3 regions of the uncultured Tyzzerella sp. genome follow, and region 1 is predicted to be linked to each of the others. Evidence: a T-box and tRNA genes for the amino acid it is inferred to sense, from the RefSeq annotation. Region 1 holds a T-box; the other regions hold tRNA genes.
The links. The T-box of region 1 lies ahead of R5Z65_RS04370 (phenylalanine--tRNA ligase subunit alpha). A T-box ahead of a tRNA ligase gene usually reads a tRNA of that ligase, here a tRNA-Phe.
Positions count from the first base shown of each region.

Region 2: it encodes a tRNA-Phe, which carries the amino acid that the T-box ahead of R5Z65_RS04370 (phenylalanine--tRNA ligase subunit alpha) is inferred to sense. The anticodon was not compared.
Region 3: it encodes a tRNA-Phe, which carries the amino acid that the T-box ahead of R5Z65_RS04370 (phenylalanine--tRNA ligase subunit alpha) is inferred to sense. The anticodon was not compared.

Region 1 covers NZ_CAUWHO010000018.1:20,969-23,238, forward strand. Annotated here, with positions in the region: gene R5Z65_RS04365 (TDT family transporter) at 1-426, shown strand, start outside; T-box leader at 571-795, shown strand; gene R5Z65_RS04370 (phenylalanine--tRNA ligase subunit alpha) at 926-1,951, shown strand; gene pheT (phenylalanine--tRNA ligase subunit beta) at 1,970-2,270, shown strand, end outside.
Region 2 covers NZ_CAUWHO010000060.1:524-2,793, forward strand. Annotated here, with positions in the region: gene R5Z65_RS08690 (YrhA family protein) at 1-76, opposite strand, end outside; gene R5Z65_RS08695 (hypothetical protein) at 501-659, opposite strand; tRNA gene R5Z65_RS08700 (tRNA-Phe) at 856-928, shown strand; tRNA gene R5Z65_RS08705 (tRNA-Gly) at 932-1,002, shown strand; tRNA gene R5Z65_RS08710 (tRNA-Gly) at 1,022-1,093, shown strand; tRNA gene R5Z65_RS08715 (tRNA-Gly) at 1,099-1,169, shown strand; gene R5Z65_RS08720 (NAD-dependent epimerase/dehydratase family protein) at 1,379-2,270, opposite strand, start outside.
Region 3 covers NZ_CAUWHO010000006.1:44,207-46,476, forward strand. Annotated here, with positions in the region: gene R5Z65_RS01015 (glutamine--tRNA ligase/YqeY domain fusion protein) at 1-848, opposite strand, end outside; gene R5Z65_RS01020 (hypothetical protein) at 868-1,098, opposite strand; tRNA gene R5Z65_RS01025 (tRNA-Phe) at 1,266-1,338, shown strand; tRNA gene R5Z65_RS01030 (tRNA-Lys) at 1,346-1,418, shown strand; gene polA (DNA polymerase I) at 1,620-2,270, shown strand, end outside.

The DNA.
Region 1 (2,270 bases):
TTTATGATTTGGCGTCTTCTAAAGTTTGAAATAAAAGATACAATGCAACACGGGACAGCTATACTTTTAGGTCCTTGTAGTCTTTGCATAGTATCTTATATTAACATAATAAAAAATCCTAATATGATTTTAGTTTGGGTTTTATATATTTGTGTATTGTTATCTCTAGTTTATGTTTTAGTTATGTTGCCTAAGTTTTTTTCTTATGCTTTTACACCTGCTTTTGCAGGGCTTACTTTCCCAATGGCAATAGGTACGGTGGCTACACAAAAAATGATAGGATATTTAAATAGTACAGGGTATGAAAATATAGCTAATATATTTAAACAACTAGAGGGTATACAAATATATGTTACTACTGCAATTATTGGCTTTGTACTTTTTAATTTTGCTAGACTTTTAAGACTACATTTTGAAAAAATATAATTTTTATGTAGTGTAATTTGTAAAACTAAAAATTTATAAATATAATGTTAAATATAGCCTATGCTTTACACTTTAGAATAATATTATTTATGTAATAATAAAATGCTTGACAACATTTACTAATATGTTATAATTATTTATATTTTAAATACTATGAAAGCGAAAGTATATATTATGGTTCTTTTAGAGAGAAGATGCCTTGGCTGTAAGCATCTTTAAGATAAAGTAATATAGAAGTTCACGCTGGAGTATATCTTTTGAACGGTTTTTCTTATTAGGGAGATACGGCTAAGGCACGTTAAGTCTAAGAGTGTGCAAATATTTTTGCAAATTTGGGTGGTACCGCGGAAAAAAGCTTTCGTCCCTTTTGGGACGGGAGCTTTTTTATGATTAAGGTATTATTTATATTTTAAGCTAAAATTATATACTTGTTTATGTATTAATTTTTGCTAATTGTGTATTTAAAAATTGATTTTAAAATTTTGAAAGGAGTAAAAAAATGAAAGAAAAATTATCACAAATTAAAGAAGTAACAATAGAAAAACTTAATAAAACAAGTGATTTAAAATTATTAGAAGAAATAAGGGTAGAAATACTTGGTAAAAAAGGCGAGCTTACAAATATATTAAAAGGTATGGGCTCTTTATCTTCAGAGGAGCGACCTATAATAGGGCAGCTTGCTAATGATGTAAGAACATCTATTGAAGAAAAGATAGATAATATTAAAAAATCTTTATTAGCTAAACAGCAAGAAATTAAACTAAAGGCTGAAAAAATTGATGTTACAATGCCAGCAAAAACTAAAAAAATAGGTAATAAGCACCCTATGACAAAGGTTATAGATGACATTAAAAATATATTTATAGGTATGGGATATGAAATAGCAGAAGGTCCAGAGGTAGAAACAGCTTATTATAATTTTGAGGCTTTAAATATACCTAAAAATCACCCTGCAAGAGATGAACAAGATACTTTTTATGTAAATGGTATTGGAGATTTTGTTCTTAGAACACAAACATCGCCTGTACAAGTTCGTGCTATGGAAAGCAAAGATATGCCTATAAAAATAATTGCTCCAGGTAGAGTTTATCGTTCAGATGAGGTAGATGCTACACATTCTCCTGTTTTTCATCAATTAGAGGGGCTTGTTATAGATAAAAATATAACAATGGGAGATTTAAAAGGTGCTTTAACTGTATTTGCAAAAGAGCTTTTAGGAGAAGATACAAAAGTAAGATTTAGGCCACATCATTTTCCATTTACAGAGCCTAGTGCAGAAATGGACGCATCTTGTTTTGCTTGTGGAGGTTCTGGTTGTAGAGTATGTAAAAACAGTGGTTGGATAGAGCTTTTAGGCTGTGGTATGGTACACCCTAAGGTGCTTGAAATGGCAGGGATAGACCCTAAAGAATACAGTGGCTTTGCCTTTGGTATGGGGCTTGAAAGGGTAACTATGCAAAAATATGCAATTACAGATTTAAGGTTACTTTTTGAAAATGATATTAAATTTTTAGAGCAGTTTTAATATAGGAGGGATATAAAAATGAATTTGCCAATGTCTTGGATTAAAGATTATGTTGATATAGATTGTGATGTAAACACATTTTGTGATGAAATGACTTTATCTGGTTCTAAAGTAGAAAGTGTAGAAAATAAAGGTAAAGATATAACAAAAGTTGTTGTAGCTAAAGTTTTAGAAATAGAAAAACACCCAGATGCAGATAAGCTAGTGGTTGTAAAAGCAGATATAGGGCAAGGTGAACCAATACAAATAGTAACAGGTGCTACAAACCTTTTTGTAGGAGCATATGTACCAGCAGCTTTAGATGGTGCTACACTTTCAC
Region 2 (2,270 bases), on a different contig from region 1:
TTTTTAAAAAATCTAAATAATCGTTAGGTAAAATTACACTAAAAATTTTTTCAAAAATATCTAAAAATAATTTCAAATCTTTTTCCTATACACCATCATTTATTTTATCTCCATATTTATCCATTTCTTTTATTAATAAATCAATTTCTTTTATATACACTTTACATTCTCCAAAAAATTTTCTAGGTATATTTTACAATTAAAAATTGTCCAGTTTATAATTATGATTTTTCTAAACTTTAAGTTTTTTGCTAACATATTTTAATATTCTCTAATTTTTCTCCATCTTTTATTTGCAATTATTTCACTTGATTTAGTATACTATTTAATTATATTTTAACACAATATTTTAATAAAGAAAATATTTATTTTATTCACGATTTAATAAACCTTATCCAAGCCCTTATCTCTCTTCCTGTTAGTTTATTTCCTAAAATATAAACTTCTATCACATAATTTTCACTTGAGCGTTTTATTATATTAAAACTATATATTATTTATTAAATGCAATTAAGCCTTTCTAATATGCCATAATATCTTTTTAGACATTTATATATAGTTTTTCTACTTATTTTATATCTTATCGAAGCTTTTATAACTCCATTTTTTATTGCATATTTAATAAAACGCCCTAGATAATACTTTATTTGTGGCAACATATATATTTTCTCCTTTTTGGTATTTCTTTTTTGTTAAATCTACTATACCACAAGGGAAAATCTTTTTTATTCTTTTTTGTTACCTATGTATTATACCTCAAGAAATTTTTTAAAAAAATTGTTAAATATCTATTGACAATATTTATAATATATATTATAATAACTAATGTCTTAAGGAACATTAGATAAGCAATAGGCCCAGATAGCTCAGTCGGTAGAGCAGAGGACTGAAAATCCTCGTGTCGGCGGTTCGATTCCGTCTCTGGGCATATGCGGGTGTGGTTCAATGGTAGAACATCAGCCTTCCAAGCTGAGGACGTGGGTTCGATTCCCATCACCCGCTTTATCTAAAGTTATCTTTTGCGCGAGTGGCTCAGTGGTAGAGCATCGCCTTGCCAAGGCGAGGGTCGCGGGTTCGAATCCCGTCTCGCGCTTTTATGCGGGTGTGGTTCAATGGTAGAACATCAGCCTTCCAAGCTGAGGACGTGGGTTCGATTCCCATCACCCGCTTTTATAAATGAAAAAAAAGAAGTAATAAATTATTATTACTTCTTTTTTTTCATTTATAAATAATTATTAAAAATTTATAAAAAATTTTCTTATATATAAATAGAAAAACATCTCTTATTACAAATATCTATAATAAGAGATGTTTAAAATGACTAGTAATTATCCTAACAAAAATATAACATATACAATATATTTTTAAACTTTTATATTTAATTTATTTTGCTTAATATAAATATCTTTAAACCTTCTTCCAAAGAATATTTTGGTTTCCAGGTAGGAAGTATTTCTACATCAGAATATGGTAACATTATTGTTCTTTTTCTATAATGCAAAGCTCCATAATTAACATTAACTTTTTTATTTGAAACTTTTTCATATAACTTAACTAACTCTCTAATACTTACTCTGTTTTCAGATTTTAATGAATACTTTTTGTTTATCAAACCATTGTTTAATAACATTTCTATCCCTATTAAGTACGCATTAATAACATCATCTATATATGTTAAGTCTAGCACTTGATATCCTTCAGACATATTTAAAATATCATTACTTAAAGAATATCTATAGATTAAATTCAATATTTTATTTCTAGTATCATTAGGGCCATAAGTATCAAATAATTCTATTGTTACATAGGATATATTATAATCCTCATTATAAAATTGTAACATATCTTCAAAAGTTTTTTTCATTGCAGCATATAAACATGAAGGATTATAATGTTCATTTTTATAATGCATAAAATATGTAGAAGTATTTAATATTTTATTACAATTAGAATATCTCATAGCTTCCAATATATGCATTGCAAATTTTAAATCACTATCTATTATACAATCTAAAGTATCTTTAGTATGCTCAATTATGCTAGAAGCTGCTAAATGAATAACTAAATCAAAATCATTACTGTTAAAATACTTTATTAAATTATCAATATTATTGTCATATATAAAAATATCTAATTTATCTAAAATATTCTTTATATTATTATAATTAGATATCTCCCTTGTTATTATAGACACATTATATCCCAAATCAACTAATCTATTACATAAATTAGACCCAATAAATCCTGTTCCACCTGTTACTAAAATTTTA
Region 3 (2,270 bases), on a different contig from region 1:
CCTTCTTCTACTAGTTGTCTTAAATATCTTTTACCCATAATAGTGTTAGATAAATTAAGTTTTGCAAACTCTATTTGTCTTGGTTTTACTTTAAAGTCTAGCTCATTTACAAACCAGTTGTACAAAGGTCTATGGTCTTCAAATTCCATTGTACAAATAGAATGAGTTATTTCTTCAAAGGCATCTTCTAGAGGGTGGGCAAAGTCATACATAGGGTATATGCACCAATCATTACCTGTTTTATGATGAGGTATATGTGCTATCCTATATATAACAGGGTCTCTCATATTTATATTAGGAGATGACATATCTATTTTTGCTCTTAAAGTTTTTTCTCCGTCTTTAAATTCTCCTTTTCTCATACGCTCAAAAAGGTCTAAGTTTTCTTCTATAGAACGGTTTCTATAAGGGCTTTCTTCTCCTGGAGCATTTAAAGAGCCTCTTTTTTCTCTAATCTCTTGTGGTGTTAAATCACATACAAAGGCTTTACCTTTTTTTATAAGCTCTACTGCACAGTCGTACATTTTTTCAAAATAACTAGATGCAAAATAAAGTCTGTCTTCCCAATCAAAGCCAAGCCACTCTATATCTTCTTTTATAGAACGGACAAATTCGTCATCTTCTTTAGCTGGGTTTGTATCGTCAAAACGAAGGTTGCATTTTCCACCGTAATAGTCTGCAAGCCCAAAGTTTAAACATATACTTTTTGCGTGACCTATATGAAGATACCCGTTAGGTTCTGGTGGAAACCTAGTGTGTATTTTATTAAGTTTGCCCTCAAGGTCTTTTTGTATATAATTATGTATAAAATTACCTGTTTGAGATAGATTATTATTTTCATTTTCCATAATAAAAATTCCTCCTAAGTTAAAAAGATTTACTTTCAAAGTCGTAATAATAAAAAACTTTTTTACAATGGTTACATACACCAAATTTCATAATTTTATCGTTATCTTCGTTTGAAAGTTTAAAATCTAGATTTACTTTTATATTATTACCAGTTTGGCTACAAATATGATTTTCAAAGTAATAATTTTTGCTTTTTTGAAAGCTATTAGCATTTAATATAATATCTTTTAGGTTGTCTAAAAGTTCCATATGTTCCTCCAATATATACTAACTATTAATATATTATTATATTATAAAGCTATAAAAAGGTCAATTTTTTTTAGGGAATTAAGTGCTAAAAAATTTTTTCAAAAAAATTAAAAAAAGTGTTGACATATTTAAAGTTATAATATATAATTAATTTTGTTGTTAAGCAAGCCCAGATAGCTCAGTCGGTAGAGCAGAGGACTGAAAATCCTCGTGTCGGCGGTTCGATTCCGTCTCTGGGCATAGCTATGGGTCACTAGCTCAGTTGGTAGAGCACTGGACTTTTAATCCAGGTGTCCCGGGTTCGAACCCCGGGTGACTCATTTTAAAAAGGGGTGTACGCATATTAGCGTATGCTTTTTTTGTATATAAATTAATTTTTATAAAATAGATTTTTATTATATAGATATATTTTTTACTTTATGTTAAAATTATCTATATTGGCTATAATTATAATAGAAATACGTTTTAATTTATATAGATTTATATCATAAATAGCTAAAAATTTTAAAAAGGAGAATTATATGGAAAAATTAATGCTTATTGACGGCCACAGTATAATGAATAGAGCTTTTTATGCAATACCCATTTTAACTAACAAAGATGGACAGTATACAAATGCCATATACGGCTTTTTAAATATTTTATTTAAGCTTATAGAAGAAGAACAACCTACATATATAGGGGTTAGCTTTGATTTACCTAAACCTACATTTAGACATTTAAAATATAGCCACTACAAAGGAAACAGAAAAAAAACTCCAGATGAGCTAAAAAGCCAAATACCTTTAATAAAAGAAGTATTAAAAACTATGAATATTATTATATATGAAAAAGAAGGATATGAGGCAGACGATGTTTTAGCTACTATTGCTAAAAAGGCAGAAAATATAGGTATAAATCCTATTATTGTAAGTGGCGATAGAGATTTACTACAAGTAGCTACGGACAATATAAAAATAAAAATTCCTAAAACAAAAGCAGGTAAAACAGAAATAGAAGACTATTTTGCAAAAGATGTTATGGAAAAATATAGCGTTACGCCAAAAGAATTTATAGAAGTGAAAGCTCTTATGGGGGACACATCAGACAATGTGCCAGGAGTACCATCTATTGGCGAAAAAACGGCTATAAAAATTATTAATGAATATAAAACAGTGGAAAATGCTATAGAA